Regions from separate parts of the Rhizobium sp. UFLA01-1127 genome, predicted to be linked through region 1. Evidence: riboswitches for the same ligand, from Rfam matches in the RefSeq annotation. Region 1 holds a riboswitch; the other holds the start of a gene.
The links. Region 1 has a riboswitch for thiamine pyrophosphate ahead of thiM (hydroxyethylthiazole kinase). Riboswitches for the same ligand answer to the same signal wherever they lie in the genome.
Positions count from the first base shown of each region.

Region 2: another riboswitch for thiamine pyrophosphate. It lies ahead of thiC (phosphomethylpyrimidine synthase ThiC); the one in region 1 lies ahead of thiM (hydroxyethylthiazole kinase).

Region 1 is NZ_JAUQTZ010000004.1:41,604-50,141, forward strand. Features, by position in the region: gene thiD (bifunctional hydroxymethylpyrimidine kinase/phosphomethylpyrimidine kinase) at 1-473, opposite strand, end outside; gene thiE (thiamine phosphate synthase) at 470-1,105, opposite strand; gene thiM (hydroxyethylthiazole kinase) at 1,102-1,905, opposite strand; TPP riboswitch at 1,955-2,051, opposite strand; gene Q4Q11_RS01890 (DUF1127 domain-containing protein) at 2,286-2,432, shown strand; gene yghU (glutathione-dependent disulfide-bond oxidoreductase) at 2,939-3,814, shown strand; gene Q4Q11_RS01900 (hypothetical protein) at 4,023-5,633, shown strand; gene Q4Q11_RS01905 (sigma-54-dependent transcriptional regulator) at 5,710-7,086, opposite strand; gene Q4Q11_RS01910 (sensor histidine kinase) at 7,083-8,538, opposite strand, start outside.
Region 2 is NZ_JAUQTZ010000040.1:35,413-43,950, forward strand. Features, by position in the region: gene Q4Q11_RS12645 (thiamine phosphate synthase) at 1-124, opposite strand, end outside; gene Q4Q11_RS12650 (thiazole synthase) at 121-894, opposite strand; gene thiS (sulfur carrier protein ThiS) at 898-1,095, opposite strand; gene thiO (glycine oxidase ThiO) at 1,086-2,066, opposite strand; gene thiC (phosphomethylpyrimidine synthase ThiC) at 2,068-3,894, opposite strand; TPP riboswitch at 3,986-4,118, opposite strand; gene Q4Q11_RS12670 (hypothetical protein) at 4,253-4,996, opposite strand; gene Q4Q11_RS12675 (porin) at 5,610-6,701, shown strand; gene Q4Q11_RS12680 (TetR family transcriptional regulator) at 6,988-7,629, opposite strand; gene Q4Q11_RS12685 (EF-hand domain-containing protein) at 8,128-8,538, shown strand, end outside.

The DNA.
Region 1 (8,538 bases):
GCCATGTCCTCGCGGCTTGTTGCCTCGGCATCGTGCAATAGTGCCGCTGCCTCGGGCAGGTTCGGCGTTATGACTGTCGCGAGCGGTAGCAATCGCGTCGTCAGCACGTCGACGGCGTCGGCAGCGAGCAGGGCCGCACCGCCCTTGGCGATCATGACAGGATCGAGCACGACAGGCACGCCGGGATGCCGCGCCAGAATGTCGGCAACGGCATCAGCGATCGCGGCGTTTGCGATCATCCCGATCTTGACGGCATCGACGCGGATATCGGCAAAAATCGCCCGAATCTGATCCGCCACGAATTGAGGCGGCACCGGATGGACGCCGGAGACGCCCTTGGTGTTTTGAGCCGTCAGGGCCGTCAGCGCGGCCATTCCATAAACGCCGCGAGCTGAGAAGGCTTTCAGATCGGCCTGGATGCCGGCGCCGCCGGAAGGATCGGAGCCGGCGATGGACAGGACATTGCGGATCATCGGCGGGCCTCCTTGATGGCATTCGCAATGAGGGCTGTCGCCGCTTGCGGGTCTGGGCGGCCGCATATGGCCGAGACCACCGCGAGACCGTCGGCGCCGGCTGAGAAAACATCGGCGGTATGTTCCGCTTTCAGACCGCCGATCGCGACCGATGGAACCGGGCAGAGCCCGACGATCCGGGAAAGGCCATCGATGCCGATCGGCTGCTTGTGATCGGCTTTGGTCGGCGTGGCAAAGACCGGGCCGATGCCAGCGTAATCGACGATATCTGCATCGATTGCGCAGGCGAGGGCCTCCGTTTCCGCCGAGAGGCCAAGGATCATGTCCGGACCGATCATACGGCGGGCATCGGCGGCATCCATATCGTCCTGACCGATATGCAGGCCATCGGCGCCGATGGCGATGGCAGCTTCGACATTGTCGTTGACGATCAGCCGGACATTGGTTCCATGCAGGATCCGCTTGAGGGCACGGCCAGTCTCGATCATGGCTGCAGTCGAAGCATGCTTATCGCGAAGCTGGATGATGGTGGCGCCGCCGGCGACGGCTGCGCACGTCGTCTCCACCATGCCGAGTTCGGCGCACAGCATGGGATCGAGGACGAGATAGAGCGAGAGATCGAAGTCTTTCATGCTACCCATATCCTTGCGTCGCGATCCAGTATTTCCGGGGTAAGACCGGCGAGTGCATCGAGGAAGCGCCAGGAGAAGGAGCCTGGCCCCTCTGCCGCCGCTCCTGCCCGCTCGCCGGCGACCGCGAAGGCGGCAAGCGCCGCGACGGTTGCATCCAGTGGTGCATCCGGCGATGTCGCGGCAAAGGCACCGGCAAGACAGGTGAGAGAGCAGCCGAGCGCCGTCACTTTCGGCATGAGCTGCGAGCCGCCGGCAATGCGCCGCGCCCTCTGCCCGTCGGTCACGAAATCTGCAACGCCGGTTACCGCAACCACGCAGTCATGCTTTTCGGCCAGTTGCCGGGCGGAATCCTCCGCCTGCTCGACGGCATCCCGGCTATCGACACCCTGGCCCCGGCTCGCACCGCCGGCAAGCGCGATGATTTCCGATGCATTGCCGCGAATAATCCCCGGCCGCAGCTCGAGCAATTGCGCGACCGCCTTGCGACGGAATGCAGTCGCGTAGTGAGCGACTGGATCGAGAACCCAAGGCCTGCCGGCATTGTTCGCCGCCCCCGCAGCCTTCAGCATGCCCGCAAGCCAGCCGGACGAGAGCGTGCCGATATTGATCGTCAGCGCGCCGGAGATAGCGGCAAACTCGCCGGCTTCCTCTTCGGCATGCACCATCGCCGGCGATGCGCCGGCGGCGAGCATCACATTGGCCGCGATATTCATGGCGACGAAATTGGTGATGCATTGCACCAGCGGAGGGTTGGTCCGCATCGTGCGAAGCATATGGCCTGCTGTGGTTTGGTCTTGCATATCGCCCCTTTCAGGCGGCGAGACGCATAGGGACGACGTGCTGTGCTTTGCGAGGTCCCGAGCGACTCCCTCCGCCAGCATGATCTGGTTCAGGTTCGAAGGGTGCTTCTCAGCCCGCCGGATAGCGGACGCCCCTGTCTCTCATCTCCTTATCTTTCGCAGACAAAAGCAGCGCTGTCATCATCAAATCACAAAGGCCGTGACGGCGGGCGAGATCAGGTCTGCCCGCTTTCTGCATGATCTATGCAAATAGCGCATAGGTGCAGTGATACCTTGGCTCTGCAAAAGGATGGTCGCTTCGACTATATATTTCTCATCGAAGCGACGAGAGCGCCAAGCACGGCAGCTCAGCTTCGAAAGCCCAAGGAAAGGGGATCATCATGAACGTAGCACGCTCTTTCAATAACTGGCGCAAGTATCGTCAGACGGTCGCCGAACTGGGCCGTATGTCTACGCGCGAACTGCACGATCTGGGTATCGACCGCGGCGAAATCCGCAATGTTGCCCGCGCAGCCATCGCTCGCTAACGGCCGCAACGGCTCCTAATAAAAGCTGCCTTATGCCAGCGCCTGTTCCTTCCCGAGCAGGCGCTTTTGCTTTGCGTCCGTAGTCGCCTGCTCTTGCAGTGCATGCCGAAGATTGCATCGGTTCAGCTATCTGCTTTTCGCATGGCGCATAACTGCCTTGCAAAGAAGTGCCTATGAACTGAGCAAAAGACTGATACCTTTCTCCCACCGAAGCGATGCATCTCCTCCCGCATCCTTTGCTTGGCAGACGTCCTTCTCCTCCCAGAGACGACTGCAGGAACAATGGAACTCCTCCTCCCATCCGTTGTTCAGTTCTTGTAGAAAGCCTGCCGCACCTCCTCCCGCGGCAGGCTTTTTCATTTTCATCGAATGCCGCGCCCAGCAGCGAGGCGTTGAAGAGTGCGCAATTCCCTCTCGCAAAAATGAACGGCCGCCACTATGTGCGACCTATGTAGCGCGCTACATCGAAGATCGCCCCAACTTGAACCCCGAAAAAGGAGGATGCCATGACCGGTTCTGCCGAATACACGCCGCCGAAAATCTGGACCTGGAACAAGGCCAATGGCGGCCAGTTCGCCAACATCAACCGTCCGATCGCCGGGCCGACCCATGAAAAGGAATTGCCGATCGGCCGCCATCCCCTCCAGCTCTATTCGCTTGGAACGCCGAACGGCGTGAAGGTCACCATCATGCTGGAAGAGCTGCTGGCGCTCGGCCATAGCGGCGCCGAATATGATGCCTGGCTGATCAGGATCGGCGAGGGCGATCAGTTCGGCAGCGGCTTTGTCGACGTCAATCCGAATTCGAAGATCCCGGCTCTCCTTGACCGGAGCGGCCCGAAGCCGGTCCGCGTTTTCGAATCGGCATCGATCCTAGTGTATCTCGCTGAGAAATTCGGCGCCTTTCTGCCGAGCGACCAGCCGGCTCGTGCCGAATGCCTCTCCTGGCTGTTCTGGCAGATGGGCAGCGCTCCCTATCTCGGCGGTGGCTTCGGTCATTTCTACGCATATGCTCCGACGAAGATCGAATATGCGATCGATCGTTTCGCCATGGAGGTAAAGCGCCAGCTCGACGTGCTCGACCGCCGTCTGGCCGAAAGCGAATATATCGCCGGCGACGACTACACGATCGCCGATATCGCAATTTGGCCGTGGTACGGCGGTCTTGCCAAGGGCTGGCAGTATGGCGCGGCCGAATTTCTGCAGGTGCAGGACTATAAGAACGTGCAGCGCTGGGCCGAGCAGGTCTATTCGCGTCCGGCCGTCAAGCGCGGCCGCATGGTCAACCGCATGTCGGGCGATCCCTCCGAGCAGCTGCGCGAACGCCACGATGCAAGCGACTTCGATACGAAGACGCAGGATAAACTCGAAGCTGCCGGCTGATTCCGGCAACTCCACTTTTCGTAGCAATGAGCTCGCGGCCCTTCGGACCGCGAGTTTTTTTGCGCTTGCGGCCGGTGTTGCTGGCCTTGGCAAGTCAGCCTCGCTCCACCTTGAAAAGCGTAATGTTCGGTTGCCGAAGCCCCCCGGCATAGAACGCGGCGCGATCCTGCGAAGCGTTTCGACTTTAGTGAAAGAGGAATGCTTCTACATGCAGCAAATCGCTGGCAACGGTGCCTTGGATAGAAACCTGACAGCGGGCGCATCGTCGCAGCAGCGGGATGAGGACAGGCTGGCGCTCCTGAAGTGCTTGATCTCGGGTGGCGACGAACGCTTGGATTGCGATGCTGCCAGCGGTCTCAATATGTATGGCTATGGCCCATCGCCTCGGCCGCGCGACCTTGCCTTCGGTTCATCCACGGCCTCGACCATTTCTGCGGCGGCTTTTGCCGAAGTCGAGTCTTATTACATGGGCTTGATGCGCGAGATCGCAACCGGCTCGGCTGCAGCGATCTATGGGCGCGAAATCGGGCGCATCCGCGACGATCTGCTGCGTCTGCTCGGCCTCAACCAAAGATCCGAACCGCGCGTCGATGCGATCCTTGCCACATCAGGCACGGACATCCATCTTTTTGCCGCCTCGCTTCTGGCCCGCGAGGGCGATCGCGATCTGATGACCATCACGCTGATGGGCAACGAGACGGGCAGCGGTGTCATGACCGCGTCGGCCGGCCGGCATTTCATGAGCCGCGTCAGCAGCGAACGGGCCGTCGTCAAGGGCGAGGAATTGCGGCCGGGTGACGCTACGCGCAACGCCACCATTGCAGTGCGCAACAAGGATGGTTCCCTTCGCGCCGAGGGCGAGGTTGAAGACGAGTTGCGTGGCCTGATCGAGCTTGCCCGCGCCGCCGGCCTCAGATGCCTGCTCGTGGTTACGGATGTGTCGAAGACCAGCTTACTGGCACCGAGCCTGGAGACCGTTCTACGTTTGAAAGCGCGGTTCGAAGCCGTGCTGGATATCATGATCGATGCCTGTCAGTTTCGCCTGTCGGCGGCAACGATCCGCGCCTATCTCGCGCAGGGCTTCATGGTCGCGGTCACAGGTTCGAAATTCCTTGCCGGGCCGATTTTCAGCGGTGCGCTTCTCTGCCCGCCGCAAATGTCGGAACGCTTCAAGTCCCGCACGCTGCCGGCCGCACTTGCCGACTATTGCGGGAAGGCGGAATGGCCGGAAGGCTGGGTCGCCCGCGAAGTTCTGCCGGAACGTGCCAATTTCGGGCTGCTGCTGCGCTGGAAGGCGGCGCTGTTCGAGCTCGAACGCTTCGCCGGTATCCCCGAGGATCGCATAATTGCGGTCCTCTCCGCCTTTGCCAGGGCAGTGGCTGAGCGCCTTTCCGGCGATCCAGCCTTCGAGCAACTGGAAAGCCGGCCCTTGGATCGGCGTGCGCTGTGGGGCGCGTCGGCGGCTGTTCGCTGGGATGAGATCGCCTCAATCTTCTCGTTCTACCTGCGCAATAGCACCGATGGCGCCATGCTGACGGCGGCTGAAATGGCGACCGTCTACAAGGATTTGGCCATCGAGAATGATGACGTTGCCTCGGTACGCCTCGGTCAGCCGGTTCGCTGTGCCGATTTTGGCGACATACCTGCCAGCGCCCTTAGAATCTGCCTGAGCGCGCCGCTGATCGTGGCGGCCTGCAAGGGCGAAGAGGCGCTTGCGACGCTCATCACGCAGGCGATGCTGGTTCTGGATCGTACCGCCGAAGTGGCGAGCCGGCAAAGGGACGTGTCCAACGCGCGGGAGATACGCCGCAGCGCGTAATTGCCGCCGCATAATTCCTTAGATCGGGATCGATTTAAGGATAAAATCATGCCGCAGCTTATCGCGCTACTGCGATTTATGAGCCCCGGCGTTCGTCGCCGTCAAAGCCGGCGAAGTCGCCCCTGACGATGCCGTGCCGCTGCAGCTTGTCGTAGAAGGTCTTTCTGGGAATGCCAAGCGCCTCGATCGTGCGGCGGACATCGCCATTATTCTGTGACAGCGTCTCGCGGATGAGTTCGGCTTCGTAACGCTCCACCCGGGCGGGCAGCGGCAATCTGGTATCCGTCATCGGCATTTCATTGGGTTTGGATGCCGCTGCCGTTTCGAGGCCAAGCACGAAGCGTTCGGCAAAATGCGAAAGCTCCCGAACGTTTCCCGGCCAATCGTGCTGTTGCAGATGACGGCTCACAGCCACGGAAATGGCAGGGACTTCACGCTTGAACCGGTTCGCGGCCCGTTCGGCGAAATAACCGAAGAGCAGGGGGATGTCGTCGCGACGTTCACGCAGGGGCGGGATGGAAAGAGTGACGACGTTGAGTCGATAATAGAGGTCCTCGCGAAAATCGCCGCGCTGGCCTGGATCGCCAAGATCGACCTTCGCCGCCGCCACGACGCGCAGATCGACGGGGCGGACCTCGTTCGTACCAAGGGGGGTCACCTCGCGCATCTCGAGCACGCGCAGCATCTGCACCTGAATGGCCGGAGGCATGCTTTCGATCTCGTCCAGGAAAAGCGTGCCGGAGCTTGAGTGCTCGATCCGCCCGACGCGTTTCTTCTGTGCGCCCGTGAAGGCGCCCGGTTCGTGACCGAAGAGCTCGCTTTCGATGACGGTTTCGGGCAGGGCGCCGCAGTTTAGCGCAACGAAATTGCCCTTGGCGCGGCGGCTCCAGCGATGCAGCAGGCTTGCCACCACTTCCTTGCCGCTGCCCGTTTCGCCGGTCACTAGCACATCGACGTCGGTATCGGCGATCTGTCGCAGCGTATGGCGTAGCCGCTCGATGGCGGGGGTCTGGCCGATCAGAGGGAGATCGCCCTGAGCCTGCTCGGCTGCCTGCCGCAGCGCGCGGTTTTCCAGCACAAGCCGCCGCTTTTCCGCCGCGCGGCGCACGCTTTGCACCAGCCGGTCCGTGGCAAAGGGCTTTGCGATGAAATCATAAACGCCATTCTGGATTGCCTGCACCGCCATCGGTATATCGCCATGACCGGTCATCAGGATGACAGGCAGATCGGCATCGAACGTCTTGATATGGGCGAAAAGCCGCTGTCCATCCATCTGCGGCATCCTGATGTCGGAGACGACGACACCGGCAAAGCCGGCATGTAGGGCACTGAGAGCATCTGCTGCCGTCGGGAAGGCCGAGACTGCGAAGCCCGCGAGTTCGAGCGTCTGCTTCGTCGCCTTCAGCAGATCCTTGTCGTCGTCGATGAGGAAGACGGGCGAGCTCTCGTTCATGGTATGGCCTTGCGCAGATGGATGGTGAAGCGGGTGCCGCTGCCGTTGCTCTCGACGTCGATCCGGCCGCCGTAGTCGACGACGATATCCTTCGAAATGACGAGGCCGAGGCCGAGGCCCTTTTCCTTTGAGGTATTGAACGGTGTAAACAGCTGGTCGAGGATTGCTGCGGGAATGCCAGGCCCGTTGTCCGAGACCACGATCTCGACTTCCTCCGAAGTCTCGCGCACCGATACTTCGACTTTGGCCTGTTTACGGCCCTCCAGGGCTTCCAGAGCGTTTTGGAACAGGTTGATCAGCACCTGCTCCAGCCGGATGCGCGTGCCGATGACGCTGAGCCCCATCGGTGGCAATTCGATCTTCAAGGCATCCAATCGGCCGGCAAATCGACTTCTGAGAAGGATGACGGTTCCCTCGATCACGCTTCTCAGGTCCACCGGTTCCGGCGCGGTCCGCCCCTTGCGGGCAAAGGCCTTCAGTTCTTCGGTGATGGTGCCGATACGCTCCGTCAGTGCCGCGATCGCGGACAGGTTCTCCTTGACCGGCTCCGTCTGCTGTCTGTCGAGAAAAATATGCGCGTTCTCGGCATAGGCGCGGATCGTCGCCACCGGCTGGTTGATCTCATGGGCGACGCCGGCTGCGACCTGGCCGAGAATGGCGAGGCGATTGGCCTGTACGAGATCCTGCTGCACGCCCTGCAGCTTGGCTTCGGTCGCCCGATGGTCCGCTATCTCCGCTTCCAGGCGGTCGCGCGCCAGGCTGAGATCCTCCGTGCGCTCCAGAACACGGCGCTCGAGTTCCTCGCGCGCGATCCTGCTGACGGCGATCTGCATGACGGCGACGTCCCGGCGACGCAGCAGAAAGGCGGCAAAGGCCAGAATCGGCAACAGGACGGTCAAGGTGAGAAAGCGCATCTCGCGCACCGAAGATGCGATCGCCTGATCTGTCGGGATCAGATAACCGAGCTGCCATGGCGTCGAGGGGATTGGCGTCGTCAGGCGCAAATATTCTGCAGCACTGCTCCCCGGCAGGACGGCGCGTACGATGGTCGCATCCGGACCTACGGTCTCCGGATGGCTGATCGGCAGGGGCGACAGCGGTGCTGCGCCGAACTGCAGGCTCTTTCGAATGGCAGCAGCCTCTTCACGCGAAAATGGCGTCGTCGTCATGAAGCGCCATGAGGGCAGGCTGGTGATGAGGACGACGCCGCGTTCATCGGTCACGTATGCCGGGCGGCCGGTCTCGCTCCAATCGGCCTCGAGCTGATCGAACTCCATCTTGACGACGACGACGCCCAAGGCGGAACCGGCCGCGCCGACGCGGCGGGAAATATAAAGACCCGGGCGATTGCTGACCGTGCCGAGCGCGTAATGCTCGGCGGTTCCGGCTTCCATCGCCTTGCTGAAGTAATCGCGGAAGGAATAGTCGTTGCCGACGAAACTCAAGGGCTCG
Region 2 (8,538 bases), on a different contig from region 1:
CCGTGCGGATTTCCGACGGCGCGCGATCCTTGACGCGCAATTGCACGAGCTTAACGCCGAGCGGCGCCAGCCTCTTTATCCAGACTGCGTCGTCGACGATCAGATAGAAGGGGTCGAGCGTCACGAGAAAACCGCCTTTCCGATCACCGGTGTCGATGGCACGGCCATGTCGCGCGGCTCCAGCATGCCCGCGCCAAACGCCTGCATGCCTGCATCGATCGCCTTGGCAAAAGCTTCCGCCATTGCGGCCGGATCGCCGGCACCGGCAACGGCTGTGTTCAAGAGTACGGCATCGAAGCCGAGTTCCATGACGGTGGTCGCGTGCGAAGGCCTGCCGATGCCGGCATCCACGATTAGCGGCACCTCCGGAAAATGCGCTCTCATGGAGCGAAGCGCGGAAAGGTTGAGCGGACCTGCCGCGGATCCGATCGGTGCGCACCAGGGCATCAATACCCTGCATCCGGCTTCCAGCAGCCGCTCGGCGACCACGAGATCGTCCGTCGTATAGGGAAAGACCTCGAATCCGTCATCGGTGAGAATCCTCGCTGCCTCGACCAGCGCGAAGACATCGGGCTGCAGCGTGTCGTGGTTGCCGATGACTTCGAGCTTGATCCAGCTGGTCCGAAACACCTCGCGCGCCATTTTTGCAGTCAGTACGGCTTCGGAGACGCCATGGCAGCCGGCGGTATTGGGAAGAACGCGAACGCCAAGGTCGCGAATCATCTCGAAAAACGCACCGCCATTGCGCCCGCCGGCCGTTTCCCGGCGCAGAGAAACGGTAACGATTTCGGTTCCCGAGCGCTTGACGGCTTCAGCCAGCACGGCCGGGGAGGGATAGCGCGCCGTACCGAGAAGAAGGTGTGATTCGATCTGATTTCCGTAGAGTTCGAGCATGGATCAGCCTCCCTGCATTGGCGTGAGGATCTCGATCCTGTCATTTTCGACGAGAGCGTGATCGTCGCGTTCTTCGCGATGGATAAGTTCGCCGTTGACGGCGGTTGCCAGCCACTCGCCCTCATAGTCGAGAGCGGCCAGAAGCTGTGAAAGCGTAGTTGCGCTGACGATCTGCGCTTCGCCATTGATGATCAGGCGCATTGGCGGTTCCTGTCGTTGTCGTGTCCGGAGAAGATGAGGTCCGCGGCCTCCGCAGCCATTGCCGGCGCCAGCAGGAAGCCGTGGCGATAGAAGCCGTTGATAAGGATGGTTTTGCCCTGCCGCGTCACGCGCGGGAGGTTGTCTGGAAAGGCAGGACGGATGCCGGCGCCGGTTTCGACGATGGCCGCATCGGCAAAGGCGGGGTGCAGCGCATAGGCGGCGTTCAGGAGTTCCATCAGCGAGCGGGCGGTGATCGGCCCGTCGGAGTCCGTTTCGATCATCGTCGCACCAACCATGAAAAGGCCTTCGCCGCGCGGCACGATGTAGACTGGAAAGCGGGGATGCAGCAGGCGGACGGGGCGCGAGAGCGCGACCTCCTGCGTTTGTAGATAGAGCATTTCGCCGCGTACACCGCGCAGCTCGCGGCTTTCGCCGACGCGGGCCGCCCCCGTGCAGTCGACGATTTCCGTGAAGTCGCCGTCGTCCGCCAGCCCTTCGATGAAGTTTGCGCCCTTCGCCAACAGATCGTTTTTCAATAGCTGCAGGACCTCGCGCGGGTTGAGATGCGCTTCCTGCGGAAAGAGCAGCGCATGGCGAAAGCGGCCGGCAAGAGAGGGTTCCAGAGTGGCGATCTCGCGCTCCTCTATCCAGCGATAGCCCGTTGTGCGGCTGGCGAACCGCTTCAGCTCGTTTTGATCCCGGTTCGGCGCGACGACGAGCGTTCCATTGCGGAGGACCCGGCCCGGCAGGATGGCGTCCCATCGATCGGCAGAATCACGGCCGCGCTCCAGCACAGCCTCATCGGCGCTCTCCCGCTCGCACCATGGCGCCAGCATGCCGCCGGCAAGCCATGAAGCGGCTCGGCTGAAATTTCGGCCGGGGTCCGAGATCGTGATTTCGGCACCGCGCCGAACAAGTTCGTGAGCGACCGTGAGGCCGGCAACGCCGGCCCCCTTGACGAGAATGCGCATGTCACTCGGCCGGATTCGAAGCGGCATCGATCGGCATATAGAGATCGCCGCCTTCGCGATATTTGGCCGCCATGGCTTCCAGCCCTTCCTTCTGCGCCTCGGCGCGAATGTCGTGCGAGATCCGCATCGAACAGAATTTGGGGCCGCACATCGAGCAGAAATGCGCAACCTTGTGGGCTTCCTTCGGCAAGGTTTCGTCATGGAAGCTGCGGGCGGTATCGGGGTCGAGCGACAGGTTGAACTGATCTTCCCAGCGGAACTCGAAGCGGGCACGCGACAAAGCGTCGTCGCGCACCTGTGCAGCCGGGTGACCCTTGGCGAGATCGGCCGCATGGGCAGCAATCTTGTATGTAATCACACCCGTCTTGACATCGTTGCGGTCGGGCAGCCCCAGATGTTCCTTCGGAGTGACGTAGCAGAGCATGGCTGTGCCGAACCAGCCGATCATGGCCGCGCCGATGCCCGACGTGATGTGGTCGTAGCCCGGCGCGATATCCGTCGTCAGCGGCCCGAGCGTGTAGAAGGGCGCCTCGCCGCAGACAGCAAGCTGTTTGTCCATATTTTCCTTGATCTTGTGCATCGGCACATGGCCGGGGCCTTCGATCATCACCTGGCAATCTCTAGCCCAGGCGATCTTCGTCAATTCGCCGAGCGTCTCGAGTTCGGCAAACTGGGCGGCATCGTTCGCATCGGCGATCGAGCCCGGACGCAGACCGTCGCCGAGCGAGAAGGAGACGTCATAGGCGCGGCAGATATCGCAGATTTCCTCGAAATGCTCGTAGAGGAAGCTCTCGCGATGATGGTGGAGACACCACTTGGCCATGATCGAGCCGCCGCGCGAGACGATGCCGGTGACGCGATTGACGGTGAGCGGGATGTAGTGCAGCCGCACGCCGGCATGGATGGTGAAATAATCGACGCCCTGTTCGGCCTGCTCGATCAGCGTGTCGCGATAGATTTCCCAGGTCAGCTCCTCGGCAATGCCGCCGACCTTTTCGAGTGCCTGATAGAGCGGCACCGTGCCGATCGGCAGCGGCGAATTGCGGATGATCCATTCGCGGATGTTGTGGATGTTGCGGCCCGTCGACAGATCCATGACGGTGTCGGCGCCCCAACGTGCGGCCCAGACCATCTTTTCGACCTCCTCCGCCATGGAGGAAGTGACGGCGGAATTGCCGATATTGGCGTTGATCTTCACCAGGAAATTCCGGCCGATGATCATCGGCTCGCTTTCCGGGTGATTGATGTTGGCCGGAATGATGGCGCGACCGGCGGCGACTTCCTGGCGCACGAATTCCGGGGTGACGTGGTCCGGGATGTGGGCGCCGAAGCTTTCGCCATCGCGAATCATGGCTTCCGCTTTCGCCTTGCGGCCGAGATTTTCTCGGATGGCAATGTATTCCATTTCCGGCGTGATGATGCCGGCACGCGCGTAAGCCAGCTGCGTGACGGCTTTGCCGTCCTTGGCGCGCAGCGGCTGGCGCTTGGCGGGAAATTCGGGTGTCAGCCGCTCGCCACTGACGAAGCCGTTATCTTCGGGGCGGACATGGCGGCCTTGATAAGCCTCGACATCGCCGCGGGCGAGCACCCAGTCGCGGCGGAGCTGCGACAGGCCCCGTTCGATGCTGATATCCGCGCCTTCGATCGTGTAGGGACCGGAGGAGTCATAGACGACGACGGGTGGCTCGCCGGATGTCGGATGGACGCTGATCTCGCGCATTGGTACGCGGATGTCGGCGTGGATATCCCCGGGAACATAGATCTTCCGCGACGCCGGCAGCGGCCCTGTCGTAACGGTTGGGGTCAGGTTTTTTGCGGCAATGGTCATGGTTTGAGGCTCCAAATTGCAGTTGGAGACCCAGTCATCAGCCGGAATGATGAAAAGACGCCGGCATGGAATCCAAGCGGGAACCCGAAGCCTTTGAGCGCTTGCACCGTCCCTACGCCAGTATGAACTGGATCAGGTTCAACGGGTCACTGCGCCCACAATCGGCAAAGCCGCATTGTTCAGCAGTATCTCAGCCCCTTGCCGGGACCCCCCTGGTGAATGTGGAAAAGGCTATGCCTTACCCTCGCCCTCTGTCAACCCCGCAACGATAGTGGCACTTTTTCGTCCGATCGATCAGTGCCGCAGCCATGCAATTACAACGTTATCGTGCAAAGGCGAGCGTTCAGCGTGCGGCGGTTCAGTAACGTGGCGCGGTATTGCCGACGAAACGATGAGGGCCGGTGTGGGAAAGCTTGCTGGCTGTATCGAGCCAGATCTTGCCGCCGAGCGCCCGCCACCGATGGCAGAAGGCGAAATCCTCGCTGAGATAGATGCCCGTTCCCTCTTCAATCATGCATTCGAACAGGGCATATTGGGTGCTCGGCGTGCGCTTGGCGCTGGGATAGGCGTGGATGGTGCCGTAGCGCAGCTCCGGATAGGAGGCGATCATCATCTCGATGACGGCGCGCTTGATCAGCAGCATGCCGGTGCCCGCATAGACGGCGCTGACGAAATCGCCGTCGCGTTCGGCGCTTTGGCCGACCAGCGGCGTTCCGACATAGTGGAGTGCTGCGGCCGAAAGCGATTCGCCGTCGTTCGTATTGACGCGGGCAGCGGTATCCCAATCATAATCCTTGATCGGATACATAGCGGCGACGACATCCTTATCGGCCTCCAGCAGCCGCATGACCTGATCGGGTTCAAAGCTGATGTCGGCATCGACGAACAGCATGTGGGTGGCCGAGGTGTCGTTGAGGAAGGACGATACGAGCGTATTGCGACTGCGGGTAATCAGAGCATCATTGCCGAGAAGCGCAAGTGTCAGTTGTATCCCGGCGCGGGCGCCCGTCTGCATCAAAGAGAAGATGGATTGCATGTAATCCTTGGTAACGAGCCCGCCAAAGCAGGGAGTCGCGATGAAGATCAACCGGTTCTCGTTCATTCGCGATTTGTCCCTTTCCAATGGCGCGAGTCACCGGAATCTAGGAAAATTCAACATTTCTGTGTGTGCTGATTTGTTGAATTTTATTTCTGAGCCTTGCCGAGGTTTTCGCGAAAGACCTCACCCACCGGATTTTGACCAGGAGAGGTCGGTGACAACGTCGGCGCTGGCGGCCGTCCACCGATCGTTTGTCGATGTCGATTCCGCCCGCGCACGGTTAGCGATCGCCGCTGGCATGCATTTGCGCGAGTTGTCGTGCCTTGCGTTCGCCGGAAGGAGCGGTCCCGGCCCTGCCGTGGCGAGTTGCATTTGAGCAACAGCGCGCAAGAGTAGCGCCTGGGTCACCTTCATATAATTGACAAACATACGGGCGGTTTGTAAGCAAAATATAGGACATAAATTGTCTTGCGGTCGAGCAATCGTCCGGATCGGTAGAGGCATTTCGAAACCTTTGCCGCGGGGTCAATCAAGGAGGTTCGAGGGGACTCTAGCCAACATCAGGTGCGTATTTGCCGGGCTGCCGGTCGCGTTTTGACCGAACCGATCTCTGAGGCGGTATCCAGCTTTGTACTCGCGGTAAATTAGAAATGTATATTACAACCAGGAGTTTAAAATGAACATCAAGAGCCTTCTTCTCGGCTCCGCTGCTGCGCTGGCAGCAGTTTCCGGTGCCCATGCGGCCGACGCCATCGTTGCCGCTCAGCCGGAGCCGCTGGAATACGTCCGTATCTGCGATGCATACGGCGCTGGCTACTTCTTCATCCCCGGGACCGAAACCTGCCTCAAGATCGGCGGCAAGGTTCGTACCGAAGGTCAGTGGTATGACGCCTATAACCCGAACAGCCACAACGGCACGCTCTGGCACACCCGCGCCGAGCTGTCGCTCGATACCGCGACCGACACCGAATACGGTCCGCTGAAGACCAACACGGTCATCCGTTGGGACTGGAACGACGGCAACACGACCAGCACCAAGCTGCTGTTCGCCAACATCAGCCTCGGTGGTTTCCTCGTCGGTAAGGCCGACTCTCAGTATAACTCCTACATCGGTTACGCCGGCGACGTCATCAACGACGACGTGATCTATGACGGCCCGTACGAACTCAACCAGTTGACCTACAATTATGATGCCGGCAACGGCTTCACGGCTGTCGTCTCGGTCGAAGATTCGAACTCCAGCGGTTCTGGCGCTTCCTATGGCTCCAGCTGGTGGACGGACGACAAGGCCAACCACTACGCTCCCGACGTTGTTGCCGGTGCTGGCTTCAAGTCTGGCGCATGGGGCTTCAAGGTCGTCGGCGGTTACGATTCGATCGTCGAAGAAGGCGCCATCAAGGCTCGTGTCGATGCCGACTTCGGCGTCTTCTCGGCCTTCTTGATGGGCGGCTGGAACACCGATGGTTCCAAGCTCAACAAGTATGCCGGCACCAACCTCGACCGTTCGGCTTGCCCTGTCAACGATCCGTCGAAGTGCGGCTGGGGTGACTGGGCCGTCTGGGGCGGCGTTGCCGTTCCGATCAACGAAAAGCTGAAGTGGAACCTGCAGCTCGCCTACACCGACTCGAAGATCTTTGCCGCGACCACGAACGTCAAGTGGAACCCGGTCAAGAACCTGCTCATCGAGCCGGAAGTCTCCTACACCAACTTCGATTCTGTAAATCAGGATCAGTGGGCTGGTATCCTGCGCTTCGAGCGCAATTTCTAATGCCAAATTACCCGGCTTCGCGCCGGGTAAGAGAAGCCCGGCGTTCCAATCAGTCGGGCTTCTTTCATCGATCGGTTGACCTCCGATCAAAGCAAAGGATCTGGCTTTCCCTCCGGATCCTTTTTTGTTTTCCGGGTTTCTTGGGTCGGCTCAGCTCTTCACAGGCTCTGCAAGCTGCTCTTGTCATGCCTTTGCAGCGGCGCGCATCGTATATGACGCGCAAAAGTCGCTGCAGTGGTTTGCTTGCCTAATCGGGCTGAGAACCGCCGCGCTTTTCCTGGAATTGCTAGACTGGCGTAGCCGCCAGCTCTTCCGTATGGGGAAACGGGAACCAGGTCTTCAAGACCATCTTTATGAACATTTGTCCGCAGGGCACGAGCTGGAAATTGCCCCTATCGAGTGTCCATTCAGTGATCAGGCCGCCGATGACCGCGGTGAGTGCGGAAGCGGCGGTGTCCGGCGTCCAGGGTGCCGGCAGCTTCGTCCTCTTATTCATCGAGGTGAATATGCGTTCGAAGTGTTCCTGCATGTCGTGCCGAAAAGAACTGGCGCGGCTTGTGGCGCCGTCGCAAAACGCCATGTCGAGATGCATCATCACCTTCAGCATGCTGCGATTGCGTGGATCGCCCTGAACGTCGTCGAATATTGCTGCGATCGTATCGGCGATGAGATCGAGAGGATCGAGCGGCAGCTCCTTCGACATCCGATCCGCCAAATCCTGAAACGGTTGCTGAGCCTCATCGCGAATCGCGAACATCAGCCCCTGCTTGTTCTTGAAATGCCAGTGCACCGCGCCCCGCGTGACACCGGCGGCGGCTGCTATCTCCTCCAGACTGACATTTTCATAGCCCTTATCGAGGAACAGAGCTTTTGCAGACTGCAAAATCTCGCTCCTCGTTTCCGCCGCCTCCTCCTTAGTACGCCTCATTCACGTCTCCACAGAAACAGATTGCCACGCTGTGCCCCTCTTCTTTTACTTTTCCCTTTCCATCGATGCTGCCACTACCGGCCCTCCAATACCAGTAGTGCACAACAGAATGGCGGAATTTATGCCCCCTGAAAATCGGGAGAGAAAATCGCAACGGGATGTATTCGTCAAGCACCTATAAGCCACGCGCAAGTTTCCTTGTGCAGTTTCCTCCGCGTTGGGAAGTGAAAATCGAAAGTGTGCGGATGCGAAGGTAGCCGCGACGGCAACCTGAACAGGCGATACGATCTCAGGTCTACCTGTCCGAAGATGATGCATAGGCCAAGTTGGGGCGCAAGGTGCATTTGATCTTGGGTGGTTGCTGTTCCATCCACACATGTCGATAGCATGCCGTCACATCCTTTACCCCTTTTGCGGTGAGGCCTGACGACAATTGTGTTCAAGCCGCGTACGCGTAAGCCATCGGAGTTCCTCTCAACGCTCGTATCTGGAGGCCCCATGACGAGCATCTCTTCGATCTCATCCAGCAATTATTACCAGTATCGGACGTCTCGTTCGGCTACGGACGATTCCATTTCGTCGCTGCTGTCCGACAGTTCGTCCGGCAACTCTTCCGGCGTCAACTCCTCATCGCCCTCGTCGAACGATCAGGCTCAGATGGCTGCAGCTCAGCAGCTCATCGCACAGCTTATGAACATCATTCTCAACCTGCAGGCCAACGGCGGCAGCAATGGCTCGACCCCGAATTCGGATGGTGATTCCAACGACTCCACGTCGAGTACCCAGCAGGCATCCGCAACCGGCAGTGCGTCGGCGGCCCAGCAGACCTCTGCAAACGGAAGCCAGAACAGCACGCAGAGCGATATGATCAGCGCCATGGACGCCAATGGCGACGGCAGTATCAGCGAG